One region of the Monashia sp. HAY1-11D genome, then DNA from elsewhere that is predicted to be linked to it. Evidence: riboswitches for the same ligand, from Rfam matches in the RefSeq annotation. Region 1 holds a riboswitch; the other holds the start of a gene.
The links. A riboswitch is a leader RNA that binds a small molecule or an ion and turns the genes downstream of it on or off. The one in region 1 is predicted to bind thiamine pyrophosphate.

Region 1 (14,253 bases):
AAGACGAGCCGGAAGTGGTCGGGCGTGGCCCAGTTGAACCCGGTGCCGTGCACGACGAGCAGGTGCTGCTCGCGCAGCAGGTCGAGCGCGAACTTCTCGTCGTCGCGGATGTCGTGGACCGCCGGGTCCAGGCGCGGGAAGAGGTAGAGGGCGCCCTGGGGCTTGGTGCAGGAGATCCCGTCGATCTGGTTGAGCATCTCCCAGGCGATGTTGCGCTGCTCGAGGAGGCGACCCCCCGGCAGGATCAGCTCGTTGATCGACTGGTAGCCGCCGAGCGCCACCTGGATGGCGTGCTGGGCCGGCACGTTGGCGCACAGCCGCATGTTGGCGAGGATGTCGAGGCCCTCGAGGTAGCTGCGGGCGTGCTCCTTGGGGCCGGTGATGGCCAGCCACCCGGACCGGAAGCCGGCGACGCGGTAGGCCTTGGACAGTCCGTTGAACGTGAGGCAGAGCAGGTCCGGCGCGAGCCCGGCGATCGAGGTGTGCGTCGCGCCGTCGTAGAGGATCTTGTCGTAGATCTCGTCGGCCATGACGATGAGCTCGTGCTCGCGGGCCACCTGGACGATGCCCTCGAGCACGTCGCGCGGGTAGACGGCGCCGGTCGGGTTGTTCGGGTTGATGACGACGATCGCCTTGGTGCGGTCGGTCACCTTGCTGCGGATGTCGTCGAGGTCGGGCGCCCACCCGGCCTGCTCGTCGCACACGTAGTGCACCGGCCGGCCGCCGGCGAGGCTCGCCGCCGCGGTCCACAGCGGGTAGTCCGGCGCCGGGATGAGCACCTCGTCACCGTTGTCGAGCAGCCCCTGCATCGCCATGACGATGAGCTCGCTGACACCGTTGCCGAGGTAGATGTCCTCGACGCCGAGGTGCGGGAACTCGCGCACCTCGTAGTGCTGCACGATGGCCCGCCGCGCCGACAGGATGCCCTTGCTGTCGCTGTAGCCCTGCGCTCGCGGCAGCTCCTGGATGACGTCGACGAGGATGTCCTCGGGCGCCTCGAAGCCGAACGGCGCGGGGTTGCCGATGTTGAGCTTGAGGATGCGGTGGCCCTCCTCCTCGAGCCGCTTGGCCTCGGCGAGCACGGGTCCGCGGATCTCGTAGCAGACGTCCTGCAGCTTCTTGCTCTGGCTCACCGCGCGCATGCGACCTAGGGTCGCACCGCCGGACGCGGGTTCCCGGCAGATTCCCACCATGTGGCACGTCGCGTCGGTCACGTCGGCCCGTGTCCCGAGGCGTGGACACGGCTGTCCGGGCGGTGGACGGCCGCCCCGGGTCGCGCCGGGGCCGCACGTGCGGCCCGTCGGGACGCGGTCAGCGGCCGAGGCAGCCGAAGGCCGAGGCGGGGCTGCGGCCGGTCAGCGTCGTGACGAGCTGGTCCATGCTCGGCGCGACGAGGTCGATGGTCAGGGCGCGTCCGCCGACGGTGTGGGTCAGGTGCGCGAGGGCCGGCGGCGTCGGGGCCGACGCGACCCACCCCTTCTGCTCGAGGTAGCCGACGACCTGCGAGGCCGCGGGGCCGGTCGAGGGCGGGTAGGTGCGGGTCAGGACGCCGTCGTCGGAGCCGTGGCACGGCGGGGCCTCGCCGTGGCCCTGAGGCGTCAGGAGGCGGTCCATCTCGGTGACCGTCTCGCCCAGTGCGGTCCAGGCGGCGAGGTCGTCGGCGTGCACGCGCGAGGTCCAGGCCCAGCCGGCGACGCCGACGAACGCGAGCAGCAGGACGACGAACACGATGCCCGCCGGTCCCGGTCGGTGCCGGCCGTGCGGCGGCCCGTCGTCCGAGCCGGGCCGCGCTCGGGCCGTGGGCGGACGACTGCGCTGGGTCGGTCCGCCCAGTCGTGGCCGCGTCGGTCCGGGGACCTCGTCGACGAAGCCGGAGTCGCTCACCGGCACAGTGTGGGACAGCAGTCCCCCACGGCGTCAGGACCGGCTCCGAATGTCTCCATTCCGTAACCGGACATCGGCCCTTGGCCGGTTGGCCGGCCGGAGCAGGGGCCGGGACAGGTCGTGCAGGGGTGGGTCGAGGCGTCGGGCCGCGCGGCCGGCGAGCACGATGAGCACGACGAGCGCGACGAGGTCGAGCGGCACCCCCACGACCGTGGTCGTCAGGCCGAGGCTGTAGCCCTCCGGCAGCGTCATGAAGCACACGACGGTGGCGAGGACGGCGAGCGGCTTCTCGGCGCGCGCGGGCGACGGGACCGGTGACGGGGCCGGCGACGGGACCGGCGACGGACCCAGCGCCACGGCGAGCACCGGCAGCACCCACAGGAGGTACCAGGGAAGGAAGACGGGGGCGAGCACGACGACGGCCAGCATTCCCCAGCCGAGGGAGCGCACGACGCGGGCGGTGTCGTCGGACGCAGCCCGGCGGCCACGTCGACCCGAGGCCCGGCGTCCGGCGGGCCCGGTCGACGAGGTGGGCACGGGCGGCTTGGCGGCCCCGAGCCACACGAGGACGAGCAGGACCGCGAGCACGACGAGGGCCACGGTCCGGGCGGCGTCGATGGCGGGCTCGCGCCAGCCCGGCTGTCCGAGGACGGTGCCGAGGGCCTGCACGGCGATGCCGACGCCGGTGGGCAGCGACGTCCACTGCTCGTTGCGACCGGGCGTGCCACCCGGGTCCAGCCACGCGAACCCGAGCCGGGTGGCCAGGCCGCCGACCGCCATCGCGGCGCCCGCGACGAGCAGCGTGAGGAGCCCGGCGCGGACGATGCCCGGCCAGCGCAGCGGCCCGCTGCGACCGGAGCGGCGCAACGTGCGCCGCGCCCAGAGCAGCGCCACGAACGGCAGCGCGACGACCGCGGTCACCTTGACCATCGCCCCCAGCGCGACGACGACGCACGCGGCCACGAACCGCCCGGGCAGGGCGAGCGCGAGCCCGCCGAGCACCGCGGCGACCATGAGGGCGTCGTTGTGCGCCCCGCCGACGAAGTGCGCGCCGACGAGCGGGCAGGCGACGGCGAGCCAGGTGGCGCGGGCGGGGTCGGTGCCGAGGCGCCGCGCGAGGTCGGGCACGGCCCAGCCGATGACCACCACGCCCGCGACGGCGAGCAGCCGGAGCAGGAGCAGCGCCACCCACAGGTGACCGCCGGACACGGACGCCACCCCGCGGGCGAGGAGCAGCCACACCGGGCCGTACGGCGTCGGGGTGTCGAGCCAGGTCGGTGCCGTCGAGAGCCGCCAGTCCGAGTCGAGCTCGCGCACGGTGTGGTCGTACGGGCTCAGTCCCTCCGACCACAGCAGGCCCTGCGCCGCGTACGAGTAGAGGTCGCGGCTGTAGAGCGGCACGGACGCGACGAGCGGGACGAACCACAGCGCCGCCGTGGTCTGCCACCAGCCGACCGTGACGCGCGCCCACCGCAGCCGCCACCACGCGACGACCAGCCCCGCCATGGCGAGCAGCGCGACGCTCGCGAGCAGCGGTGAGCCGCCGGTGTCACGCCACCACCGCACGCCCGGCCAGAGCACGCCGCGGTTGAGCGACGGGCGGGAGCCGGCCCCCCACGAGGCGGCGGCGAGCGCGACGGACGACGCCACCCCGGCCCACCGCCAGCGGCCGGGTCGGAGGCGCCGCGAGGCCGCGGCCAGGGAGGCCACGCGGTCGGGGTCGTCGCTCACGAGGCGCGCCCCCACGTCGCGGACCCACCCGGCGCGGGACCGCTGCGGCGCGGTGGGCCGGGACGCGTCAGCCATGCGTGACCGGCTCGTCGCCCCACGCGAGGAGGCGCCAGCCGGCGTCCGGGTCACCCTCGAGGGTGACGACGTGGGTGTTGTCGACGCGACGGTCGTCGAAGAACGACCCGGGCAGGCCGAGGGAGGCCGCGCACCAGACGCGCATCGCGGCACCGTGGCTCACGGCGAGCGCCGACTCGTGGCCGTCGGCGACGATGCGCGCGATGGCGGCGTCGTAGCGGGCGAGGAACTCGGCGCCGCTCTCGCCGCCCGGGATGACGTGGAAGGGATCCTCGCGCCACCTCACGAGGGCGTCGACGTACGGCTGCCACTCGGTGGACATCTCCCAGTCCCCGGCCTGGATCTCGCGCAGGCCGGGCAGGACGACCATCTCGAGGCCGAGCTCGGCAGCCAGGGGTGCGGCGGTCTGCTGCGTGCGCACGAGGTCGGAGGTGTAGATGGCGGCGAGGTCCTCGCCGCGGAGGCGCTGGGCCAGGGCGTGGGCCTGGGCCCGTCCCTCGTCGGTGAGGTCGAGGCCCGGCACCGCGGTGTCGAGCTGGCGGGCGACGTTGGCGTGGGTCTGGCCGTGGCGCACGAGGAAGAGCCGCACGTCACTGGTCCTTGACGGTGACGCCGGTCAGGCACTCGACGCCCTTCTTCGGGCCGGTCCAGAACCTCTCGACCGACACGGGGGCGCTCTGGCCCGCCTGGAGCGGGACGTCGACCTCCTTGCTGACGACCTCCGAGCCGTCGGCGGTCTTGACGATGAAGACGGCCACGGTGAAGGTGTGCTGCTCCGTGTCGGGGTTCTTCAGCGTCCCGGTGAGGTCCCACACGTCGCCGGCGCCAGGCGCGCACCGGACGCCGCTGAGGCTCGAGCCGGCGTCGAAGAGGCCGCCGTCGCCCGCGGCGGACGGTGTCGGGTCGTCGGTGGTGGTTGCCGTGTCGGGCAGGATCGTCGGCTGGACGGCGACGCTCACGGTCGGGGCGAGGCTGTCGTCGGGGTCCGACGGCGTCGGCTGGCCGCAGGCCCCCAGGACGGCGGCCACGAGCACCAGCGGGACGGCGCCCGCGAGCGACCTCGGGACGAGACGACGGGGACGCGGCACGGGTCCACCTCTTCCTGCTGTGCTGCGGCTGGGGCTGCGGCGCGGGAGGGCGGATGACCCGACCCGGCGCGGTTCGCGCCCATTGTGCCCCGCGTCCCTGTTCAGGGCAGGAGCAGGCGCGCGGCCACGCCGGACGCGATGAGGACGAGGCCCGCGAGCACCGCGAGCGTGTCGGCGGCCCGCCACGGCGCGGGCCCCGCCCACGTGCGCCGGCGCGCCTCGGCGAAGCCGCGGGCGTCCATGGCGAGCGCGAGCGCCGCCGCCTGCGTGAGCGCGCCGAGGAGCAGCCCGCCGGTGACGACGACGGCCTCCCGGCCACGCGCCACGGGCCCCGACCGGGCGCGGACGCCACGAACCCGGCGCGTCGTCATCAGCTCGCCCCAGAGCACGTCGAAGGACTGGAGCCGCTGGAGCGCCGCGGTGGCGGCGACGACCGGTCGGGCCGGCAGCCGCAGCCGCTGGGCGAGGTGGTCGCCGAGGGCGTCCGGGTCGACGGCGCCGACGACGACCGCCGAGGGCACCAGGAGGGCGAGGACGCGCAGCGCCGCACCGGCCGCGACCTCGAGGTCGCGCCCACCGAGCAGCCAGGCCGACCACGCGACGCCGACCACGGCCAGCGCCGCGGGAGCGAGCCGGGCGAGGACACCGCGCAGGCGCCCGGCCGGACGACGCCCCTGCCCCGGCGCGAGGAGGGCGAGGGCGGCCAGCGCTCCCTCGACGACGAGGACGGCGAGGCCCTGGCGCCACGTGTCGAGCAGCGCCGGCAGCGGCAGGACGCACAGCGCGGCGAGGACGAGGGCGAGGGGGCCGGCGCGGGCGACGAGGGTGCGCCGCTCGGGCACGGGGTCCGGCGGCGGCTGCTCGGGTCGGCCGACGGTGCGGACGCGGTCGGCCCGGGCGACGACGCCGGGGTCGTGGGTCGTGACGACGACGGCGGAGCCCTCCCGGCGGGCGGCCTCGAGGACACCGGTGACCGCCGCCCACGTGAGCCGGTCCTGGCCGACGGTGGGCTCGTCGGCGAGCAGCAGCGCCGGACCGTGGGCGACGGCCGAGGCCATGGCCAGCCGACGCTGCTCCCCACCGGAGAGCCGGCGCGGGTCGGCGCCCGCGAGGTGGGTGAGCCCGAGCGCGTCGAGGACCGCGTCGGCGCGGGCGGCGGCCGCCGACGGATCGGCTCCGAGCGCCCGCAGGGTGGTGAGCACGTCGTCCCGGACGGTGCTGCCGACGACGGCGGTCGCGGCCCGCTGCGGCACCCAGGCCACGACGCGCGCGAGGTCGGGCGAGGCCCAGGCGTGCGGCGGCTCGACCCGCGCCCGGGAGGCGTCGTCCCCCGGCACGAGCGGCAGCGCCACGTCGACGCGTCCGGCGGCCGGCTCGAGGAGGCCGCCCAGGGCGGTCATGAGCGAGGACTTGCCGGCGCCGCTCGGCCCGACGAGCGCCAGCGTGCGCCCGGCGTGCGCCTCGAGGTCGGCCCCGACGACGGCGGTGGTGGTCCGGGCCGGCTCGCCGAGCCGACGGGTGCGGTGCTCGACGCCGACACCGACAGCCGCCGCGACGACGCCACCGTCGGGGACGACGCCGGCGGCGGCGCCGGGCAGGGCCGGCAGGTCGAGCGAAAGCGGCTCGGGGTCCCGTGCGCCCGGCACCCAGATACCTTGTGCGGCAAGGGCTTCCGCCTCACGCTCCAGCACTCGGCCTGGCGGGCCGTCGGCGACCACGGCACCGTCGGAGCCGAGCACGACGAGGCGGTCGACGAGGTGGACCCACCCGTCGAGGCGGTGCTCGACGACGACGAGCGTCAGGCCACGGCGCTGCACGACGTCGGCGACGACGCGTCGCACCCCCGCCGCCGTGTCGGCGTCGAGCATCGCGGTCGGCTCGTCGAGCAGGAGCACCGACGGCTCCATGACGAGCGCCCCCGCGAGGGCCAGGCGCTGCGACTCCCCGCCGCTCAGCGTCGAGGGCGGGCTCGACCACGGCATCGCCAGGCCGACCTCGTCGAGCGCCGTCTCGACCAGGGGCGGCATCCGGTCGCGGGGCAGCCGCACGTTCTCGAGCCCGAAGGCGACGTCACGACCCACCGTCGAGGCCACGACGCCGGCGCCGGGGTCCTGCAGGACCAGGCCCACCGACCCCGGGACCGCCTGAGGGGCAAGGCCCCCCACGGTCACCTCGCCCGACAGCTCACCGGCGTCGGCGGTGAGCAGCAGCCCGGCGACGGCGCGCAGCAGCGTCGACTTGCCCGACCCGCTCGGCCCGGCGAGCAGGACGCGCTCGCCGGGCTCGACGGTGAGGTCGAGGTGCTCGAGGACCGGCCGCGCCCGCCCGTACGGACGCCAGGTCAGGTCGCGGACCTCGACGCGGGCACCGACCGGAGCCGCGTCGAGGGCCGCTGCATCGAGGGCCGCTGCATCGAGCGTCGGCCGGTCAGCGGGGACGGCGCCGGACGGGCGGTGCACGAGGGACCTCAGGACGCGGTCCGCTCCCGCGCCTCCTGGCCCGGCGGGAACGCCGACAGCGCTCCGGCGCGCGCGAGCAGCCGCGTCAGCCCGACCGCGAGGAGCGAGCCGAAGACGGCCACCGAGCCACCGAGGAGGAACAGGTAGGCCACCTTGTAGCCCCAGCCCCAGTCGGTCCAGTAGGAGTACCACTCGTAGACGGCCTCGAGGGCGCCGCCGAGGAAACCGCCGACGAGCAGCGGCGCCCAGCGGTAGACGGTGTAGCCGAACAGGGCGAAGCCCAGCTCGACGCCGAGGCCCTGCGCGAGGCCCGAGACGACGGTGGTGATGCCCCACTGGGTGCCGATGAGGGCAGACACGACCGCGGCGAGCAGCTCGGTGAACACGGCTGCGCCGGGGCGGCGGATGACGAGCATCCCGACGATGCCGGCGACGAGCCACGGCCAGTTGAAGAGCGCGCCGAGCGGCGGGAAGCCGGCCGAGACGGCGTCGGACGGGATGGCGTAGACCAGCCCCCACGCCCAGTAGGCGACGCCGAACGCGACGGCGAGGAAGGCGCAGGTGAGCAGGTCGATGGTGCGCCAGCGGGTCAGCGGCCCGCTCGCGGTGATGGTGCTGGACATGGTGTGGCTCCCGGGTTTCCGATGGATACCTCGGGGAGGGCACGCCGCGGCGTCGTGACGCCGGCGGGTGACCTGAGATACCGACTTCCTTCGCCGGTGCTAACCGGAGCAGGTTCGAGGGTCTGCGGCTCGGCCGTGGGGCTGCCGCACTCTCAGCGCGTCTCGCGCTCCCCTGTCGTATGGGTGTGGGTGGTGCTGTTCAGTTGTCGGGGGTGACTCTACCCCTGACGCCATGGGTACAGTCACGCCATGGCACGGAGCGCGAAGAAGGCGAAGGGCGCGGCCTCGCGGGCGGTCGCGAAGGCGGACGACGCGAGGACCCACCACACGGCCGCCGGCAACGCCACGTGGAAGATGCTGAGCGTGGGGGCCACCCTCGTCGCCACCAAGGTGGCCACCGACGCCGCGCAGAGGGGCTGGAAGCTCGCGACGGGCCGCAACGTGCCGGTCAAGGGCGACTACGAGCGTGAGCGCACCCGCGACGTCGTCCTCTTCACCGCGATCTCGTCGATGGCCGTGGCCGCCGCCCGGGTCGCCGCCGAGCGCGGCGCGGCGACGTACTACCGTCGCTCGACCGGCCACCTGCCCAAGGCGCTCGAGGACGACCAGGTCGCGCCGAAGGACAAGAAGGCCGCCAAGAAGCTGGCCAAGGCCCGGGCCAAGGCCGAGAAGGCGACGCAGAAGGCCATCGAGAAGGCCACCCGCGGCCGCTGAGCGGAACCTCCGGCCGGCCTACGCGTCCCCGACGCGGACGAGGCCGGTCTCGTAGGCCAGCACGACCATCTGCACGCGGTCGCGCAGGCCCAGCTTCGCCAGGATCCGGCCGATGTGCGTCTTGACGGTCGCCTCGGCGAGGAAGAACGACGCGGCGATCTCGGCGTTGTTGAGGCCACGGCCGACGGCCTCGAGCACCTCCCGCTCGCGCTCGGTGAGGACGTCGAGCCGGTCCAGCCCGTCACGGCGGTCCGGCTCGTCGAGGACGGGCAGGAAGCGGTCGAGGAGCCGACGCGTCGGGCCGGGCGCGACGACGGCGTCGCCGGTGCGCACGGCCCGGATGGCGGCGAGCAGCTCGGCCGGTCCGGCGTCCTTGAGCAGGAACCCGGCGGCGCCGGCACGGAGCGCGGCCAGGACGTACTCGTCGAGGTCGAACGTCGTGAGGACGAGCACGCGCGGCCCGGATGCGCCGGTGACAGAGGCCGCGTCGACGATCCGACGGGTGGCCTCGATGCCGTCGAGGCGGGGCATCCGGACGTCCATGAGCACGACGTCGACGTCGCGGCCCGGGAGCAGGTCGAGGGCGGCCTGGCCGTCGCCCGCCTCGCCGACGACCTCGACGTCGGGCTCGGCGTCGAGGACCATGCGGAAGCCGGCGCGCACGAGGGCCTGGTCGTCGACGATCATGACCCGCACCGGGCCGGTCGGGTCGAGGGGTCGCGGCGGGGTCATCGGGCCCTCTCGTCGGCGGGGTGGGTCGGGACGGTGGGCGTGGTCGCCATCGGCACGGTGTGGTCCACGGGCCCGAGGAGCGGCCGGGCCGCCGACGGCTCGGCCGGTAGCGGCAGCGTCGCGAGGACCTCGAACCCACCGTGCGGGTGCGGCCCGGCCGTGAGCGTCCCGTCGTGCACGGCGACCCGCTCACGCATGCCGGCCAGTCCGTGCCCGCGGCCGTCGTCCGGGCTCGCGGCGCCGCGCCCGTCGTCGCGGACGCGCACCCGGAGGCGTCCGGGCTGCTGCACGACGTCGACGCGCGCCTGCGCGCCCGCCCCGGCGTGCTTGATGACGTTGGTCAGGCCTTCCTGCACGACGCGGTACGCGGCGAGGTCGAGCGCGACGGGGCGTGGCGCGCCGGTTCCCTGCACGCTCAGGGTGACGGGGACACCGGCGGCCCGGACGCCCGCGACGAGGTCGTCGAGCTGGTCGAGGCCACCGGTCGGGGTGAGCTCCGCGCCCGAGTCCGGGTCGCGCAGCACACCGACGAGGCGGCGGGTCTCGCCGAGGGCGTCGCGTGCCGTGGCGCCGATGGTCACCAGGGTGCGGGTCGCCTGCTCGAGGGCGCCCTCCGGCCGGCGCGTCGCGGCGTAGGCGGCACCGTCGGCCTGCACGACGATGACGGACAGGGCGTGGGCGACGACGTCGTGCATCTCGCGGGCGATCGCCGCGCGCTCCTGCTGCGCGGCGAGGCGCAGCTCCTGCTCACGCTCGCGCTCGACGCGTTCGGCCCGGTCCTGGAGGTCGGCGAGCCGCTGGAGCCGGGCGCGCTTGAGGTCACCGAGCGTCCAGGCCGACAGGGCGGCGGTCGCGCAGGCGACGAACGTGAACGCGACGGCGGGTGCCTCGAGGTGGGTCACCGACTCGGCCGTGAAGCGCACCGCGGCGATCGCCGAGGCGACCGCCGCGACCCCCAGCCCGGCCAGCCGGACCGGCCGCCGGCGCCCGTGGGCCGCGAGCGAGTACAGGGCGACGAGGAACGCGGTGTCGCTCGGCAGGAGGTCGCGGACGACGACGACGCGGAGCGCCAGGCCCACGCAGACGACCGTGAAGGCGAGCGTCGGACGGCTCCGGCGCCACACGAGGGCGAGGTTCGGCAGGCCGAGGAGCGCCCAGACGGGGCTGGCCGCGCCCGAGCCGAGCACGGCCACCGCGACGAACGACAGGAGCAGGGCCAGCGGCACGTCGAGCAGGAGGGGGCGCCGCTGCAGCCAGTCGTACACGGACCCCTCCCTCATGCGCCCGAGCCTAGGCGAGCACGCCGTCGTGGGGCGTCCGCCCGTGGTCGCACCGGTGTGGCCCGCGGGTGCGACCCCGGGAGGACGGACGCGTCGACGCCGACCGTCACGTCGCCCATGACGTCACCCGGCGCGGATCGGCGCGGATCGGCGCGGATCGGCGCGGACCTCTTCCCGCGCGACCCCCGGCGGTGGTGTGCTGGGACTGGACCCGGTCACGGGCTCCGCCCACGAGCACACAGGCACGGCACGAGGAGGTGCGCCCATGGACGCGAAGGTGGGTGACCGCATCACGATGGCGGCCGAGCACGTCGGCCAGTCGACGCGGGTCGGCGTGATCCGCGAGGTCAAGGGCGACGGTGGCGGGCCACCGTACGTCGTCGAGTGGTCCGACGGCCACACCGGCCTGATCCACCCCGGACCCGGCTCGGTGCTCAAGTGCGAGCCCGCGACCGAGGACGCCGCCCCGGGCTGACCGGCCGGTCTCAGAGATCGAGGCTGCGCACGACGGGCACGCCCGCGCGGTAGGACACGTGCAGGTGGCTCGGCCCGTCGACGACCGCGAGCTGCGCCGGCCGACCCGCCGCGACGCGCCGGTCCAGGCCCAGCGACCGGGCGGACACGGCCGTCGCGGCGTGCAGCGCCTCGGCCGGCGTCAGCCCCATCTCGCGCACGGCGAGGGCGATGGCGAACGGCATCGAGGAGGAGTAGCACGTGCCCGGGTTGCAGTCCGAGGCCAGCGCGACGTCGACCCCGGCGTCGACGAGGCGGCGGGCGTCCGGGTAGGGCGAGCGGGTCGAGAACTCGACGCCCGGCAGGAGGGTGGCGACCGTCGTGCCGCGCGCGGCGACGAGGGCCTCGACGTCGGCCTCGTCGAGGTAGGTGCAGTGGTCGACGCTCGCCGCGCCCAGCTCGCACGCGAGACGGACGCCGGGGCCGTGGCCGAGCTGGTTGCCGTGCACGCGCAACCGCAGCCCGCGCGCCCGGCCCGCCTCGAGCACGGCGCGGGACTCGTCGGCGTCGAAGGCGTGCGCCGAGTGCGGCTCGCAGAACACGTCGATGCTCTCGGCCAGGGCCGGACCGCCTTGGGGGACAACGGCATCGAGCATCGGGCCGGTGACGAGGTCGACGTACGCCGCCCGGTCGGCCGCGTACTCCGGCGGGACGACGTGGGCCCCGAGGAACGTCGTGTGGGGTGTCACCTCTCGTGCGATGCGCAGGGCGCGCACCTCGTCCTCGAGCGTGAGCCCGTAGCCGCTCTTGACCTCGACGGTCGTCGTGCCCTGGACGCGCATCTCCGCGACGCGGCCGCGCACGAGGGCGAGCAGCTCGTCGTCGGAGGCGGCTCGCGTGGCCTCGACGGAGACGCGGATGCCGCCGCCGTCGTACGGCGTCCCGGTCATCCGCGCCGCGAACTCGGCGGACCGGTCCCCGGCGAAGACGAGGTGCGTGTGCGAGTCGACGAAGCCGGGGATGACGGCCCGGCCACCGAGGTCGCGCGACCTGTCCGCGGCCGGCGCGTCCGCCCGCCGGCCCACCCACTCGAGGACGCCGTCGTCGGACACGACCAGCGCGGCGTCGCGCACGATGCCGAGCAGCCGGTCGCCCGGGTCGGACCCCGGCGGGAGCGAGTCGGAGACCTCGGGGTCGTTCGTCGTCAGCTCGGCGACACCGGTGATCAGCAGGCTCACGCGTGCACCCCGCCCGCCACACCGGCACTGAGACGCTCGATGGCCCCACCGAGGAGCCGCCCGACGTCACCCATCCGGTGCTGCCCGTCGCTGACGACGACCTCACCGCCGACGACGACGGTCGACACGTCCGAGGCCACGCACGAGTAGATGATCTGCTCGTGCGCCGAGCCGGCGGTGTTGACCGTGTCGGCGCGGACCGTGACGAAGTCGGCGAGGGCGCCCTTGCTCAGGTGCCCGCCGTCGGACCAGCCGAGCGCGCGGTACCCGTTGAAGGACGCCGCGAGGAGCAGGTCGTTGGCCGAGAACCGGTCGCGCTCGTTGGTGAGCAGGCGCTCGTGCATCTCGATGCCGCGCAGCTCGACGAAGGGGTCGATGATGACGTTCTGGTCCGAGCCGAGCGAGATGGGGCTGCCGGCGTCGTGCAGGGCGCGAGACTGGCCGATGCCGTCGGCGAGGTCGCGCTCGGTGGTCGGGCAGATGCAAGCGCCGGTGCCGGTGCCGCCGAGCAGCTCGAGGTCGTGCTCGGTCAGGTGCGTGGCGTGGATGCTCGTGAGGTCGGGCCCGAGCGCCCCGGCGCCGTCGAGCAGCTCGGTGGGGGTGCAGCCGTAGTACATCTGGCAGGCGAGGTTCTCCCCCGGCTGCTCCGACAGGTGCACGTGCAGCGGCAGGTCGCCGGCGGCCTCGACGACCTTGGGCAGGTCCTCGCGACGCACGGCCCGCACCGAGTGGATCGCCGCACCGAGGCGGACCCGGTCGGTCGGTCCCGGGCGAGCGGCCATGCGCTCGGCCCACGCGTCGACGGTGCCGTCGCTGAACCGGCGCTGTCCGGGGTGCAGCTCGACGTGCCCGCCGCCGTTGAGGCCGCCCTCGAGGTAGCACGTGTCGAGCAGCGTCAGGCGGATGCCGGCCTCCTCCGCGGCCTGCCGCAGGGCCAGGCCCATGGCGTTCGGATCGCGGTAGGCGTGGCCGCCGGGACGGTGGTGGACGTAGTGGAACTCGCCGACGACCGTGAACCCGGCCTGGACCATCTCGGCGAAGACGGCCCGCGCGAGCGTGAAGTAGGTGTCCGGGTTGAGCTGCTCCGCCGCGGCGTACATCTGCTCGCGCCAGCTCCAGAAGTTGCCGCCGCCGCCGTTGACGCGACCGCGCAGGGCCCGGTGGAAGGCGTGGCTGTGCGTGTTGGCCATGCCGGGTAGCGTGACGCCGGCCAGGTGCACGTCGCCGGGCTCCGGGTCGGCGTCGACGAGCACCTCCTTGAAGCAGCCGTCGGCCGTGACGAGTCGGACACGGTGGGCGAACCCCCCTGTGAGCCAGGCACTCTCGCACCAGAACGAGGTCATCAGGGGGTGTCCTTCCGAGCGGCGGGAGCGGTGGGAGCGGTGAGGGCGGTGACCACGGCGGTCAGGGCGCTGACGCCGTGGTGGCAGTCGTCGAGGTAGGCCGACTCCTTCGGCGAGTGCGAGACTCCCGTCGGGTTGCGGACGAAGAGCATCGCCGAGGGCACCCCGTGCGTGGCGAGGATGCCGGCGTCGTGCCCGGCACCGGTGCCGAGCAGGGGCGCGGCGGGCAGGACGGAGCGCAGCTGCTCGACGAGGTCCGCGTCGAAGGTCGTCGGCGGCGTCCACGACTCGATGGTCGTCTCCCCTCCGGTGCGCATGGCGTCGCCGGCGACCGCCTCGACGACGGAGCGGACGGCGTGCTCGGAGCGGCCGCGCGCGTCGAGCCAGGCCGTGACGTGGCTCGGCACCGCGTTGACCCCGCCCGGCTCGACGACGACCTTGCCGACCGTGGCGACGCAGCCGAGCGCGGTGGCGTAGGAGCGGGCGGCGTGCACGACGTCGGCCAGGGAGATCATGGCGTCGCGGCGGTCCTCGAGGCGGGTCGTGCCGGCGTGGTTGGCCTCGCCCGGCAGGTCGATGCGCCACCGGCCGTGCGGCCAGATGTCGGTGCCGATGGCGACGGCACGCGCGTCG
Region 2 (14,253 bases), 3.0 Mb from region 1:
GACGACCCGCGAGCGCGCGACGCCCGACTCGCCTCGCTCTACACGGCCGCGCAGGGGGCGATCGCCGCGGAGGACAGGACGACGGCCCTGCCGATGCTCGAGCAGATCGCCGCCGAGCGGCCGGACTACGCCGACGTCACCGAGCTCATCGAGCGCGTGCGCCCCGCCGGCGCGGGTGACGGGTCGACGCGTCCGGGGGCGTCCGTCGGCCCGGACCCGCGACCGCAGACGTTCCCGCACGGCGCCGAGGAGACGCTCCCGGAAGGGCAGCCGCAGACGCTGCCGAAGCCGTCGACGACACCGCTGCCGAGACCACAGCCGCGGGGGCCCGTGCACTCGGAACCGCAACACCGGCAAGGGAACCGGAGCCACGGCATCGGCAGCTGGGTGCGCCTGGGCGTGCTCACGATCCTCGTCGTCCTCGGCGTCGTCGCCTGGCGCACCCTGCCCTCCCTGCTTCAGAAGGCCGACCCGCTCGTCGCCGCGGCGTGCGGCTCGAGCTCGGTCGACCCGGGCCCGACCGAGCTGACCATCGGTTGCGCGCCGGTCGCGCCGGTCGTCGACGGCTCCTTCGACGACTGGCGCTCCGTGACGGACCACGAGGTGACGACCCCGATCCCCGACTTCGCGCGGGTGCCCGTCAACGGCCTGTCGGTGACGTGGCAGGCCTTGTGGGACAAGGACGCCCTGTTCCTGCACGCCCTCGTCACCGACCCGACCCACACCGCCGTCCTCGCGGGCCAGCCGAGCCAGTGGTGGCGCGGCGACGCCGTCTCCTTCGAGATCGGCCCCGACCCGCGGGCCCTCTCGGCGTCGGCTCCACTGCGCAGGGGCAAGGACTTCCACGTCGTGCTGGGCCTGCTCGACGACGGCGACCGGGGCGCTGCGGCCGCGGTCAACGTCGTCGGCACGACCTCGAAGGGCCAGGTCGTGTTCCCCACCGGCGCACGCCGTCCCCGCATCGACGTCGTCGCCCGCGTCGGCAGGACCGGCTACGAGCTCGAGGCACGGGTGCCGTGGTCGGAGGTCGGGCGGTCCGTGCCACCGGGACGCGGCGAGGTGCTGGCCTTCAACCTCGACGTCAGCGACGCTCGCGGCTCCGGTCCGGACTGGGCACTGCGGACGATGCTGAGCAGCAACTCGAGCCGCTCACGCGCCAACCAGAACCACCCCGGCACGTGGCAGACCCTCGCCCTCGGCGACTCGGGGTGAGCGTGCCCGGCCGCCTGCACGCCCTCCTCGTCGGGGTCGACGCCTACACCTCGCCCGTCCCGGCGCTGCAGGGCTGCGTCAACGACGTCACGGTCTTCGCCGACGTGCTGCGCCGTCGGGTCGGTCCCGAGGTCCTCGACCTGCTCGTGCTCACCGACGCGGAGGCCACCCGCGAGCGCGTGACCACCGCCTTCACCGAGCACCTCGGCCGTGCGGGGCCCGACGACACGGCGCTCTTCTACTTCAGCGGCCACGGCTCCCAGCAGGACACGCCACCGGAGCTGTGGCCGGTCGAGCCGGACCGTCGCAACGAGACGATCGTCTGCGTCGACAGCCGGTCCGAGGGTGGCTGGGACCTGGCCGACAAGGAGGTGGCGACGCTGGCTGCGGGCGTGGCCGCGTCGGGATGCCACCTGCTCGTCGTCCTCGACTGCTGCCACTCCGGCGGCGGCACGCGTGAGGTCGACGAGGTCGTCCGGCTGGCGCCCCAGGACCGCCGCCCGCGGCCCGCGTCGTCCTTCCTGCCGGGCGTCGTCGCGCAGGCGGGCCTCGTCGCGCAGGCGGGCGCCGGGACCCTCACCCGTGGCACCCGGGCGGTCCCGCGCTGGGCGACGCCGGCTGCCCGGCACGTCCTGCTGGCCGCGTGCCGCTCCTCGGAGAAGGCCCGCGAGGTCACGGTTCTCGGGCGACAGCGCGGGGTCCTGTCCGCGGCCCTGGAGACCGTCCTGCTCGGCTCGGACGGCTGCCCGTCGTACCGCGACGTGATGCGGGCTGTCACGGCCGAGGTCCTCGGCCGCGTCGCCGACCAGCACCCGCAGCTCGAGAGCACCGACGCCGCGGACCTGGACCGGCCCTTCCTCGGTGGCGCGTTGCCGGCGACGCCACGACCGCTGACCCTGAGCCACCTGCCGGACGGGTGGTCGATCGACTCCGGGGCCGTGCACGGGGTGCCCGAACCCATCGGCGACGACACGACCGAGCTCGCCGTGTACCCCCTGAGCGGGCAGACCTCGGGCGCGCCCCTCGCTGTCGCCACCGTGACGCGGGTGCTGCCGGACCGGAGCATCGTCCGCCTCGACCCGGTCCTCGACGACGCATTCGTGTACCGGGCCGTCGTCACGTCGATCCCCCTGCGGCCCTTGACGGTTCGCGTCATGGGCGACGACGCCGGCACCGCGGCGCTGCGACGAGCCGCGGAGGAGGCCGACCACACGCTCGTCGACCTCGTCGACCCCGGCGAGCCGGGAGCCGACTCCCCCGGGCTCGTCGTCGAGTCCACGCCGGGGGGCTTCGTCATCACCCGGCCCGGCGTGCCGCGTCCGCTCGTGCCCGTCGTCGCGGGCACCGGCCGGGAACAGCGCACCGTGGCAGCACTCGAGCACGTGGCTCGCTGGCTGCGCCTGTCCGGGCTGACCAACCCGGCCACCCACCTGCCCGCCGACGCCGTCCGGATCGCCGTGACGACGCCGGGCTCCCCGCTCCCGTCCACGGCCGCCGGCGCAGGTGGGACCCTCGAGGTCGGTTACGGGCCCCAGGGCCCACCGCGGTTCACCGTCACGCTGACGAACACGACCGGTGGCCCGCTGTGGGCGGCACTGCTCGACCTCACCGAGACCTACGGCATCTTCACCGACGCCTTCCCGGCTGGTTCGGTGGCCCTGGGCCCCGGCGAGTCGACGGCGGTGGACCTGCTCGGCCAGGTGTCCGACGCCCTGTGGGAGGCCGGCACGGTGTCGGTGACCGACGTGCTGATGCTCGTCACCAGCACCCTCGAGTTCGACCCCCGCACCCTCGAGCAGGACGAGCTCGACGTCGCCGCCGTGCCGGTGACCGGCATGGCCGGGGCCGCCCCGACCGTGCGAGGGCTCGACGCGTCCGTGGCCCCCGGCACGAACGACCCGAGCACCTCGCTCGACGGTGTCCTGCGCAGCGTCCGGACCCGCCGGGCGACGCCCGCCCGGACCGGCTCGGTGGCCGACTGGCGCACCGACACCGTCCGCGTCGTCACGACCCGCCCGCGCCGCTGAGCCGTCGGCTCGCTTCGCTCCGCCTCCTGCCGAGTTCCTCGCGTCCTTCGGACATGCAGAAGGACCGGACGAAAAGCGTGTCCGGTCCTTCTGGATGTGTGGAGCTGAGGGGACTCGAACCCCTGACCCCCTCCATGCCATGGAGGTGCGCTACCAGCTGCGCCACAGCCCCTTTCGGGTGTCGTCTCCGTGAGGCGACTGCGTAACCATAGCGGGTTCCTCGGCCCGATCCCAAATCCGGTGACGGACCGCCGGACCGGGTCCGGCCGGGTCCGCAGCCGACCCGGTCAGACGGTCCAGGGGCCGAGGTTCCAGCCGCCGATCCGCCACCGGGAACGCTCCGAGAAGCTCTTGGCGACCTCGACGAGCTCGATCCAGTGACAGTTGTCGAGCCCCCGGAACACGGCGTCGGCGACGTCCTGGTCCAGGCCCACGAGGTCGCTCGCCGCGACCCGCGCGGACACCCCGTGCGCCACGACGACGGCCGTCTCGCCGGGTCGCAGCTGCTCGGCCACCTCGCGGAGCGCGGCACCGGCGCGCGCGGCGACGTCGGCCCGCGTCTCACCCGTGACCCCGCGCGGGGCGTCCTCCCCGCGGTCCAACGCGGCGACGACGTCGGGGAAGCGTTCGCGCACCTCGTCGGCGTGCAGGCCCTGCCACTGCCCGACGTGGACCTCGCGGAGCCGCTCGTCGAGCCGGACGGTGCGCCCGGTCAGCGCGGCGATCGCCGCAGCCGTCGACGCGGCGCGCTGGAGGTCGCTCGAGACGACGAGCGCCGGCTCGTACGCCGCCAGGTGCGGCGCGGCGGCCCGCACCTGGGCCAGCCCCCGCTCCGACAGCGGGGTGTCCTTGTGCCCCTGCCAGATGCGGGCGGCGTTGTCGACCGTCTCGGCGTGCCGGACCAGGACGATGCGGCGCGGGCGCGGGCGGCCCGGCGCTGCGGCGCTCACGCCTCGTCGTCGGACGCGGCGCCGTCCCCGGGCCGGGCCGGCGCGTCGACGCGCGTCAGGTCGATCTCGGGGCAGTCCTTCCAGAGCCGCTCGAGGGCGTAGTACTCGCGCTCCTCCTCGTGCTGCACGTGCACGATGATGTCGCCGAAGTCGATGAGGACCCAGCGGCCCTCGCGCTCCCCCTCGCGGCGCACCGGCTTGCTGCCGAGCTCGCGCAGGCGGTCCTCGACCTCGTCGACGATGGCGCCCACCTGACGCTCCGAGGCGGCCGAGGCGATGACGAAGACGTCGGTGAGCGGCATCTGCTCGCTGACGTCGATCGCGACGACCTTCTCGGCGATCTTCTCCTCGGCCGCGGCCGCGGCCGCCTTGGCGAGCTGGAGCGAACGGTCTGCTGCGGTCACTGGTCTCCTTGTGGTGCACCGACGGGGTCGGTCTGCGCGGCATAGAGCCGGTACTTGTTGATGTACTGGACGACGCCGTCCGGCACGAGGTACCAGACCGGCTCGCCCGCGGCCACGCGCGCGCGGCAGTCGGTGGAGCTGATGGCCATGGCCGGCACCTCCTGGAGCGTCACCCGGTCCTCGGGCAGGCCGGAGTCGGACAGCTCGTGACCGGGGCGGGTCACGCCGATGAAGTGGGCGAGTGCCCAGAGGGACTCCGAGTCCTTCCACGACAGGATCTCGGCGAGCGCGTCGGCTCCGGTGATGAAGAACAGCTCGTCGTCCGGTCGCTCGACGGCGATGTCGCGCAGGGTGTCGATCGTGTACGTCGGCCCGGGCCGGTCGATGTCGACGCGGCTCACGGTGAAGCGGGGGTTGCTCGCCGTCGCGATGACGGTCATGAGGTAACGGTCCTCGGCGGGTGAGACGTCCTTGTCGGCCTTCTGCCAGGGCTGCCCCGTGGGGACGAAGACGACCTCGTCGAGACCGAAGAGGGACTGGACCTCGCTGGCGGCGACGAGGTGGCCGTGGTGGATCGGGTCGAACGTGCCACCCATGACGCCGAGGCGCATGCTCAGTGGTGCGGTCCGTTCGGGTCGACGGGCGTGCCGTGGGAGCCGTGCTGGCGCTGGCGGCTCTGGCCCACCTTGTAGGCGGTGTTGCGGAAGCTCCACGTCACGCCGAGGGCGACGAGGAACAGCGTGAAGGCGATGATGAAGTAGGCGATCACCGGCATGGGAAGCTCGCGGGTGGCCTCCTCCGTCTCGGCGGCCAGGGCGAGAACACGATCAGACATGGGGCCAGCCTATCGTCCGGGCGCGGCGCAACCACGCGTGGCCGACGGACCCGAAGGGCTCGTCCCCACGGCCGACGTCTGCGAGCACGGCGTCGCGGCTCGCCTCGGCGAGCCTCACGACCTCGGGCGGGTAGCCGAGGGCGACCCGGTGCTCGTCGAACTCGTCCTCGTCCTCGACGAAGAGGTGCCCCTCGCGGGTGAGGACGACGTCGAGGTCGAGGTCGACCATCGTCACCTCCCACTCGGGACCGTCCTCGCCCCAGTGGTCGAGGGCCGGATCCCGGCGCTGCCAGCGTGCCGTCGTCGTCATGTCGACGTAGACGACGACGTCCCTCTCGACCGGGTAGAAGCCCGCGGCCCAGCCGCGGCCCCTCGGGGCCAGCGAGACCCAGTCGTACGGCTCGTGGAGGTCCATGCCGGGCCGCACGCAGCGGGTGCCGGGCGGTGCGTACCACCAGTGCCCGTGCTCGTCGGCGCCGAGGTAGCGCCCGGTCCACTGCCAGTGTGGCCCCCCACCCCACTTGGTGAAGCGGGCCGCGACCGGGGTGCCCGAGGCCACCCCGTCGGGCGGCAGGCCGGAGCCCGCCGGCCCGTCGGGCCCGCTCTCGCTGCCGGGGGCACCGGTCGGACGCATCACCCCGCGCACGCTAGTGCCGCATCCGCCCGAGCGCGACAGCCGGCGCACAGCGGCGTGACAGGGAGCACCCATCCGCGGCCGTACCCTTGTTCGCATGGTTCCCGAGCTGTCCGTCGTCATCCCGATGTACAACGAGGAGGAGGTGCTCCCCTTGCTCGTCCGGCGGCTGCGTCCGATCCTCGACGGACTCGGCACGCCGTACGAGGTCGTCGCGGTCGACGACGGCAGCAAGGACCTCACCGCAGCGCTGCTGCAGCGCTACCACCGCGAGTGGCCGCAGCTGCGCGTCGTGCGCCTGCGCGCGAACGCGGGCCACCAGGCCGCGATCTCGGCCGGGCTCGTGTGCGCCCGTGGCGACTACGTCGTGACGATCGACGCCGACCTGCAGGACCCCCCGGAGATCATCCCCCAGATGCTCGCCGCGGCGAAGGACGACGGCGTCGACGTCGTCTACGGCGTGCGCAACGACCGCTCCACGGACACGTGGTTCAAGCGCGTGTCGGCGCAGTCCTTCTACCGGCTCATCAAGGTCATGTCGCCGACGAGCGCGCACGCCGACGCCGGGGACTACCGCCTCATGTCGCGCGCCACCGTCGATGCCATCAACGGTCTGCCCGAGCACAACCGCGTCCTGCGCTTCATCGTCCCGGCGCTGAACTTCCCGTCCGACACCGTCGAGTACAAGCGGGAGGAGCGCGCGGCGGGTGACTCGAAGTACCCGCTCATGAAGATGATCAAGCTGTCGCTCGACTCGCTGACCGGCTTCTCCACCGCCCCGCTGCGGGTGGCGACCTTCGCCGGCTTCGCCGGTGCCGTCCTCGCCGTGCTGCTGTTCATCTACACGCTGGTGGCTCGCGCCCAGGGGCACACCGTGGCCGGCTGGACCTCGACGGTCGCCATCGTCTCGGCCGTCGGCGCCGTGCAGCTGGTCTGCGTCGGCATCCTCGGCGAGTACATCGGTCGGATGTACGCCCAGATGCAGAGCCGGCCGACCTACTTCATCGCCTACGACTCGATGACGGCCTCCGCCGCCGGTCACGGTCCGACCGACACGCCCCTGCCGGCGCAGCCGACCGACGCCCACATCGTCGGCCGCGGCCCCGAGGCGGCCGAGCACGCCGCGGGCGCCGCCGAGCCGGTCCGGACCGTCGACGACGGCCGCAGCTCCGCCCAGGCGGGTCAGCTGCGCGGCTGAGCCCGGACGAGGAGGCTGACGCCGGGCAGCCCGCCCACCGGCAGGTACCGCTCGGCGGTGATGATGGCGCGCAGCCCGAGGTTGACCACGGGGTGCAGGTCCTCGAGGTCCGAGCCGGAGCTGTTGCGGCGGCGCATGGCGACGACCGGCCGCAGCAGGACGTTCCACGACCGCACGTCGGCCACGTCGAAGCCGCCCCGGTCCAGCAGGTCGAGCAGACCCTCGCGGGTGTAGCGGCGGACGTGGTCGACGGCGACGTCGTGGCTCGACCACAGCCGCGGGTCGGCCGGGACGGCGACGAGGTAGGTGCCGCCGGGTCGCAGCACGCGCCGGACCTCGGCGACGGCGGCGTCGTCGTCGTGCAGGTGCTCCAGGACGTCGAAGGCGACGACGAGGTCGAGCGAGTCGTCGGCGAGCGGCAGGTTGGTCGCGTCCCCCCGCAGGGTGGCCAGCCCGCGTTCGTGGGCCACCTCGGCACCGTCGGCGCCGTACTCCAACGCGACTGCGTCCCAACCGTGTCGGCGAAGGACGCGGGTGTTGCCGCCACCGGCCGCACCGATGTCGATGGCGCGTCCGGGGGTCAGACCGGAGATGGCCCGCGCGAGCAGGTGGCGCCGCTCGCGGTACCACCAGTGCTCGTCCTCGAGCTCGGCGAGCTTGCGGACCTCGGTGCCTTCCATGACGGCACATCATGCCATCAGCGCCGGCGCGCGCCGCGGCGCGGTCACCGGACGGTCCCGACCCGCGTCAGCGCACGTGCCCGTCCCCCTCGACGACCCACTTGGTCGTCGTCAGCTCGGGCAGGGCCATCGGCCCGCGTGCGTGCAGCTTCTGCGTCGAGATGCCGATCTCGGCGCCGAACCCGAACTCGCCGCCGTCGGTGAACCGCGTGCTCGCGTTGACCATGACGGCGGCTGCGTCGACCTCGGCCGTGAAGCGCCGCGCGGCGCCCCGGTCCTCGGTGACGATCGCCTCGGTGTGCCCGGTCCCGTACCGGCGGATGCGGTCCATGGCCTCGTCGAGGTCCTCGACGACAGCGACGCTCATCTCGAGGCCGTGCCACTCGGTGCCGAAGTCGGCCTCGGTGGCGAGGTCGTAGGCCGCGCCGGCCGCCTCGGCGTAGTCGGTCACCTCGGGTCCGACGTGCAGGCGCACGCCGGCGCCGGCGAGGTCGGTCAGCGTCTTGGGCAGGAAATCCGCGGCGACGTCCCGGTGCACGAGCAGCGACTCGGCCGCGTTGCAGACGCTCGGCCGGTGCGTCTTGGCGTTGAGGGTGATGGCCCGGGCCTTGTCGAGGTCGGCCGCCCGGTCGACGAAGACGTGGCACACCCCGACGCCGGTCTCGATGACCGGCACCGTCGACTCGGTGACGACGGTCTGGATGAGGTCGGCACCGCCGCGCGGGATGACGAGGTCGACCTTGCCGCGGGCGGTCATGAGAGCGCGCGCGGCGTCGCGGCCGCCCTCCTCGAGGAGGTTGACGGCATCGGCCGGGAGGCCTTGGGCTGCAAGGGAACCCCGCAGCGCCTCGACGAGCGCGTGGTTGCTGCTGGCGGCGGCAGACCCGCCGCGCAGGATGACGGCGTTGCCCGACTTGAGGCCGAGCCCGGCGGCGTCGACGGTGACGTTGGGCCGGGCCTCGTAGATCATCCCGATGACGCCCATCGGCACCCGCACCTGGCGGATCTGCAGCCCGTTGGCGAGGGTCGAGCCACGGACCACCTCGCCGACGGGGTCCGGCAGCGCGGCGACGTCGCGCAGCGCCTGGGCCACGGCGCCGACCCGCTCCTCGTCGAGGCGCAGGCGGTCCTGGAGGCTCTCGGACATGCCCTGCGCGCGCCCGCGCTCGAGGTCCTCGGCGTTGGCGGCGACGATCGCCGGGGCGGCCGCGTCGACGGCGTCCGCGAGCGCGAGCAGCGCGGCGTCCTTCTCGGCGCGGGACATGAGGGCGAGCCGGCGGGACGCGACACGCGCGCCCTCGGCCACCCGCGTCACGTACTCGACGACTGCGGGGTCGATGGTGCGTTCCATGGTCCAAGGGTAGGTCGGCCCGGCGGCGTCCCACGCACGCCTTTCGCGACGTGGGACCTGCCGCCGCGCGGGGGTCAGGAGAAGACGCCGCTGTAGGCGTTGAGGGCCGGTTGTCCCCCGAGGTGCGCGTAGAGGACGGTCGACCCGGACGGGATCTCCCCCGAGGTCACGAGGTCGACGAGGCCGGCCATCGACTTCCCCTCGTAGACCGGGTCGAGGATCATCCCCTCGAGACGGCCCGAGAGCCGGATCGCCTCGACGGTCGACTCGACGGGGACGCCGTAGAGGTCACCGGCCCAGCCCGCCAGGACGGTCAGCTCGTCGTCGCGCAGCTCGCGTTCCAGGCCGATGAGCGAGGCCGTGTGCCGGGCGATCCGCGCGACCTGGTCCCGGGTCTTCTCGAGCGTCGCGGAGGCGTCGATGCCGATGACCCGGCGCGGGCGGCCACCGGCGTCCTCCAGCGCGGCGAAGCCCGCCACCATGCCCGCGTGAGTCGAGCCGGTGACGGTGCAGACGACGATGGTGTCGAAGAAGACACCGAACTCCCGCTCCTGCTCGGCCACCTCGTAGGCCCAGCCGGCGAAGCCGAGCCCGCCGAGGCGGTGCTCGGACGCGCCGGCGGGGATCGCGTACGGCGTGCCACCCGCCGCCTCGACCTCGGCGACGGCCTCCTCCCACGAGGGCCGGATGCCGATGTCGAAGCCGTGCGGGTCGAGCCGGACGTCGGCTCCCATGATCCGCGACAGGAGGATGTTGCCGACGGTGTCGTTGACGGGGTCGTCCCAGTCGACCCACCTCTCCTGGACGAGACGACACCGGAGGCCGAGCTTTGCGGCGACCGCGGCCACCTGTCGCGTGTGGTTGCTCTGGTAGCCGCCGATCGACACGAGGGTGTCGGCACCACTGGCAAGCACGTCGGGGACGATGTACTCGAGCTTGCGGGTCTTGTTGCCCCCGAAGGCGAGGCCGCTGTTGACGTCCTCGCGCTTGGCCCACACCTCGGCGCCACCCAGGTGGGTGGTGAGGCGGTCGAGCCGGTGCACCGGGCTCGGCCCGAAGGTCAGCGGGTAGCGCTCGAAGTCGTGGATCGACATGGTGGGTCTCCTTGCGGTGCGGGCGTTCTCGGACGCGTGTGCGAGCGAGGGATGGAAGGCTCTGGCGCTCAGTCGTTCTCGGACTCGAGGCTCTCGATGAGCGGGCGCAGCGTCTCCCAGGTCTCGTGAGCCGCCTGTCCCGCGGCGCTCGCGTCGCCGGCGGCGCAGAGCTCGACGATGCGGTCGTGGAGCGCCACCGAGGCCCGTCCGGACAGCGAGCCGAAGCGCAGCCGCTCGAGCCGGCGCAGGACCGGTGTGAACTGGTCGAGGACGCTCTCGACGGCTGCGTTGGCGGCGGCGCGCACCGTGACGGCGTGGAACGCGTCGTCGGCGGCGACGGCGGCGTCGGCGTCGCCGCGGCTCAGGGCGTCGGCGAAGCGCTCGTTCGCAGCACGCATCGCCTCGAGGTCGGCCGCGCCCAGCTGCGGCACCGCGAGCTCGACGGCGAGCCGGTGCATCGACGCGACGACAGCCTGCGCGTCCCGGATGGCGCGCGCGTCGAGGCCGGCGACGGTCGTCGAGCGGCCCGGCGCGGCGTGCACGAGCCCGGCCTGGGCCAGCCGCAGCAGGGCCTCGCGGACCGGGGTGCGACTCACCCCCAGCCACGCTGCGAGCTCCTGGTCGCGCAGCTGTTCCCCTGGCGTCAACGTGCCGTCGACGATCGCGTCGCGCAGGCGCCGGTGCACGTCGTCGCGCAGCAACGGCCGCGGTGGCACGACCTCGGCCGGAATGGGCATGCGATATATTGCACATCGCCAAGGGGGTCTGTCAACGCCGCGCCCTACGGCCGTGTCCACCACCCGAGACCCCGCACCGCGGGCGCTCGACCGGGTGGCTAGGGTGGGTGACGTCCTTCACGGGAGTCCGGCGCACCGGGCTGAGAGGGGGCTGACGCGGCCCTGACCGTCCACACCTGATCCGGATCATGCCGGCGCAGGGACCAAGGAGACGCGATGACGCCGCACGACCCGACGGGGCACCTCCCCCGGCTCCACGTCCTCACCGACACCCGCGACGGGCGTGACCCGATGCGCGAGGTCCGGGCCGCCGTGGCCTGCCCCGAGCCCCGGTCGCTCGCCGTCCAGGTGCGCGCCAAGGAGCTGACCGACCGCGCCGCGCTCGACCTGACGCTCCGGGTGCTCGCGGTCGCCCGGCCGGCCGGCGTCCTGGTCCTCGTCGACGACCGCCTCGACGTCGCACTCGCCGCGGGCGCCGACGGCGTGCACCTCGGTGCCACGGACCTTCCGGTCGCACGGGTGCGGGCGCTGGTCCCGGCCGGCTTCGTCGTCGGCGCCACGGCCCGCGACGCGGCCACCGCGCGTGCCGCCGAGGCGGAGGGGGCCACCTATCTGGGCGTCGGCCCGGCGTACGCGACGACGACCAAGCCCGGCCTGCCCGACCCCCTCGGGCCGGCGGGCGTCGCCGCCGTCGCGGCCGCGACCCGGCTGCCCGTCGTCGCGATCGGGGGCGTCGACGCGTCCCGCGTCCCCGCGCTGCTCGGGGCCGGGGCGCACGGCGTCGCGGTCGTGGGCGCACTGATCACCGCGGCCGACCCGGCCGCGTCCCTGGCGGGGCTCCTCCGGGCGCTGGCCGGCGCGGACACGAACCCGCCCCTCCCGTCCGGGTCCCCACCACCGATCGACCCGTCGACGCCCCTGGCGTCGGCGGTCGGGAACGGGTCGACCGGCGCCGCGTCGTGACGGCCGAGGAGCCGAACCCGGCGCCCGCGCGGCGCGTCGCCGTCCTCGGCGGCGGGGTCATCGGGTTGTCGTGCGCGTGGCGGCTCGCCCGAGGGGGCCACGTCGTCACCGTGCTCGACCCGGCCCTCGGCACGGGCGCCAGCCACGCGGCGGCCGGCATGGTCGCGCCGGCGAGCGAGGCGGTCTTCGGCCAGGACGCCCTCCTGTCCGCGGGGCTCGTCTCGGCCCGGGCGTGGCCCCAGTTCGCCGACCAGCTGGCCCGTGACGCCGGACGACCCCTCGACCTCGCGCCGCGCGGGACGCTCCTCGTCGCCTTCGACGCCGACGACGCCTCGCACCTCGCCCGTCATGCCCACCTCCTCGAGCGGCGCGGCTGCCGGGCCGAGCGGCTCACGGCGCGGGCGGCGCGCCGCCTCGAGCCGGCGCTGAGCCCACGGGTCACGGGAGCCCTGCGTCTCGAGGAGGCCGCCGTCGACCCGCGGGCCGTCGTCGCGGCGCTCGCAGACGCGTTCGTGGCGCACGGGGGCACCGTGTTGCCCGTGGCCGCGGAGCCGGTGCTGCACCAGGGACGGGCCGTCGCGGCACGTCCCGTCGGGACCGGCTTCGGCCCGGGCGGCGCCGCGGCAGACGTCGACATCGACGCCGACGTGGTCGTCGTCGCGGCGGGCTGGTCGGCACCGGCCGCCCTCCGCTCCCTCGGCCACCCCGTCCCCGTCCGCCCGCTCAAGGGCCAGGTGCTCCGGCTGGGCACCACCGGCGACGTGCTGGGCCACACGGTGCGTGCCACGGTCCACGGCCGTGAGGTGTACGTCGTACCGCGACCGGACGGCGAGGTGGTCGTCGGGGCCACGAGCGAGGACGTCGGCGAGGACACCACGGTCACCGCTGGTGCCGTCCACGACCTGCTGCACGACGCCGTCGACGTCGTGCCCGAGCTCGCGGAGGCGGACTTCCGCGAGGCGACGGCCCGGCTGCGTCCGGCGACGCCCGACAACCTCCCGCTCGTGGGCCCGACCTGCGTCGAGGGGCTGCTCGTGGCCGCCGGGCACGGTCGGGACGGCGTCCTGCTCGCGCCGCTGACGGCCGAGACGGTCACCGCCCACGTCGACGGCCGCCCACCCCCGCGGCCGGCCCTCGCCTTCGACCCCGTCCGACTCTGCCCGTCCCCCGACCCGAAGGAGCACGCGTGACCGTCCACGTCAACGGCGAGGAGCGCCTCGTGCGCCCCGGCGCCACCGTCCACGACCTCGTCGAGGACCTCGGGGTGCCACCTCGTGGTGTCGCGGTCGCGGTCGACCACGTCGTCGTCCCGCGGTCCGCGTGGGCCCGCACCGTCGTCCCGGTGGGCTCCCGGGTCGAGGTGGTCACGGCCCTGCAAGGTGGCTGACGTGGGAACCGTTGCCGCGCAGGCCGGCCCGGCAGACCCCTTCGTCCTGGGCGGAACGACGTTCGGGTCGAGGCTCGTCCTCGGCACCGGCGGAGCCACGGGCCACGACGTGCTCGCGGCCGCCGTGCGCGCGTCCGGGACGGAGATGGTCACCGTGGCGATGCGGCGCGTGCCGCCGGGCGGGACCGGCGGCCTGCTCGACGTCCTCGACGCGTCCGGGGTCCGGCTGCTGCCCAACACGGCCGGCTGCCGCACCGCCCGGGAGGCGCTGCTCACGGCACGGCTCGCCCGTGAGGCCCTGGGCACCGACTGGGTCAAGCTCGAGGTCGTCGCCGACGACCGGACGCTGCTGCCCGACGTCGTCGAGCTCCTCGACGCGGCGGAGCAGCTCGTCCGGGACGGCTTCACGGTGCTGCCGTACACGAACGACGACCCGGTCGTGGCGCGTCGGCTCGCCGACGTCGGCTGTGCGGCGGTCATGCCGCTCGGATCACCGATCGGCAGCGGGCTCGGCATCCGCAACCCCCACGCGATCGAGCTGGTCCGCGACGCCGTCGACGTGCCCGTCGTCCTCGACGCCGGCATCGGCACGGCCTCGGACGCCGCGCTGGCGATGGAGCTCGGGTGCGACGCCGTGCTGCTCGCCACGGCGGTGACCCGGGCCGAGGACCCGGTCGCGATGGCCACCGCGATGCGGCACGCCGTCGAGGCCGGGCGCCTGGCCCGGCTGGCCGGGCGGGTCCCTCGGCGACACCTGGCCCGGGCCTCCTCGCCCCTCGAG

Region 2: it holds a riboswitch for thiamine pyrophosphate, as region 1 does, so the genes downstream of both, thiE (thiamine phosphate synthase) here and AC1VM9_RS06080 (ECF transporter S component) in region 1, are expected to answer to the same signal.

Annotation. Positions count from the first base shown of each region.
Region 1 is NZ_CP200320.1:1,296,008-1,310,260, forward strand. It holds gene AC1VM9_RS06050 (pyridoxal phosphate-dependent aminotransferase) at 1-1,142, opposite strand, end outside; gene AC1VM9_RS06055 (hypothetical protein) at 1,312-1,884, opposite strand; gene mptB (polyprenol phosphomannose-dependent alpha 1,6 mannosyltransferase MptB) at 1,918-3,690, opposite strand; gene AC1VM9_RS06065 (histidine phosphatase family protein) at 3,683-4,279, opposite strand; gene AC1VM9_RS06070 (hypothetical protein) at 4,281-4,778, opposite strand; gene AC1VM9_RS06075 (ATP-binding cassette domain-containing protein) at 4,880-7,237, opposite strand; gene AC1VM9_RS06080 (ECF transporter S component) at 7,246-7,860, opposite strand; TPP riboswitch at 7,929-8,044, opposite strand; gene AC1VM9_RS06085 (DUF4235 domain-containing protein) at 8,110-8,574, shown strand; gene AC1VM9_RS06090 (response regulator) at 8,593-9,306, opposite strand; gene AC1VM9_RS06095 (sensor histidine kinase) at 9,303-10,586, opposite strand; gene AC1VM9_RS06100 (DUF1918 domain-containing protein) at 10,852-11,061, shown strand; gene hutI (imidazolonepropionase) at 11,072-12,277, opposite strand; gene AC1VM9_RS06110 (formimidoylglutamate deiminase) at 12,274-13,620, opposite strand; gene AC1VM9_RS06115 (allantoate amidohydrolase) at 13,620-14,253, opposite strand, start outside.
Region 2 is NZ_CP200320.1:4,304,823-4,319,075, forward strand. It holds gene AC1VM9_RS19840 (CHAT domain-containing protein) at 1-1,212, shown strand, start outside; gene AC1VM9_RS19845 (caspase family protein) at 1,209-3,239, shown strand; tRNA gene AC1VM9_RS19850 (tRNA-Ala) at 3,339-3,411, opposite strand; gene AC1VM9_RS19855 (histidine phosphatase family protein) at 3,527-4,189, opposite strand; gene rsfS (ribosome silencing factor) at 4,186-4,593, opposite strand; gene nadD (nicotinate-nucleotide adenylyltransferase) at 4,590-5,204, opposite strand; gene AC1VM9_RS19870 (transposase domain-containing protein) at 5,207-5,428, opposite strand; gene AC1VM9_RS19875 (DUF402 domain-containing protein) at 5,421-6,062, opposite strand; gene AC1VM9_RS19880 (glycosyltransferase family 2 protein) at 6,160-7,260, shown strand; gene AC1VM9_RS19885 (class I SAM-dependent methyltransferase) at 7,245-7,940, opposite strand; gene AC1VM9_RS19890 (glutamate-5-semialdehyde dehydrogenase) at 8,008-9,291, opposite strand; gene AC1VM9_RS19895 (1-aminocyclopropane-1-carboxylate deaminase) at 9,366-10,385, opposite strand; gene AC1VM9_RS19900 (GntR family transcriptional regulator) at 10,454-11,122, opposite strand; TPP riboswitch at 11,232-11,343, shown strand; gene thiE (thiamine phosphate synthase) at 11,339-12,085, shown strand; gene thiO (glycine oxidase ThiO) at 12,082-13,275, shown strand; gene thiS (sulfur carrier protein ThiS) at 13,272-13,472, shown strand; gene AC1VM9_RS19920 (thiazole synthase) at 13,465-14,253, shown strand, end outside.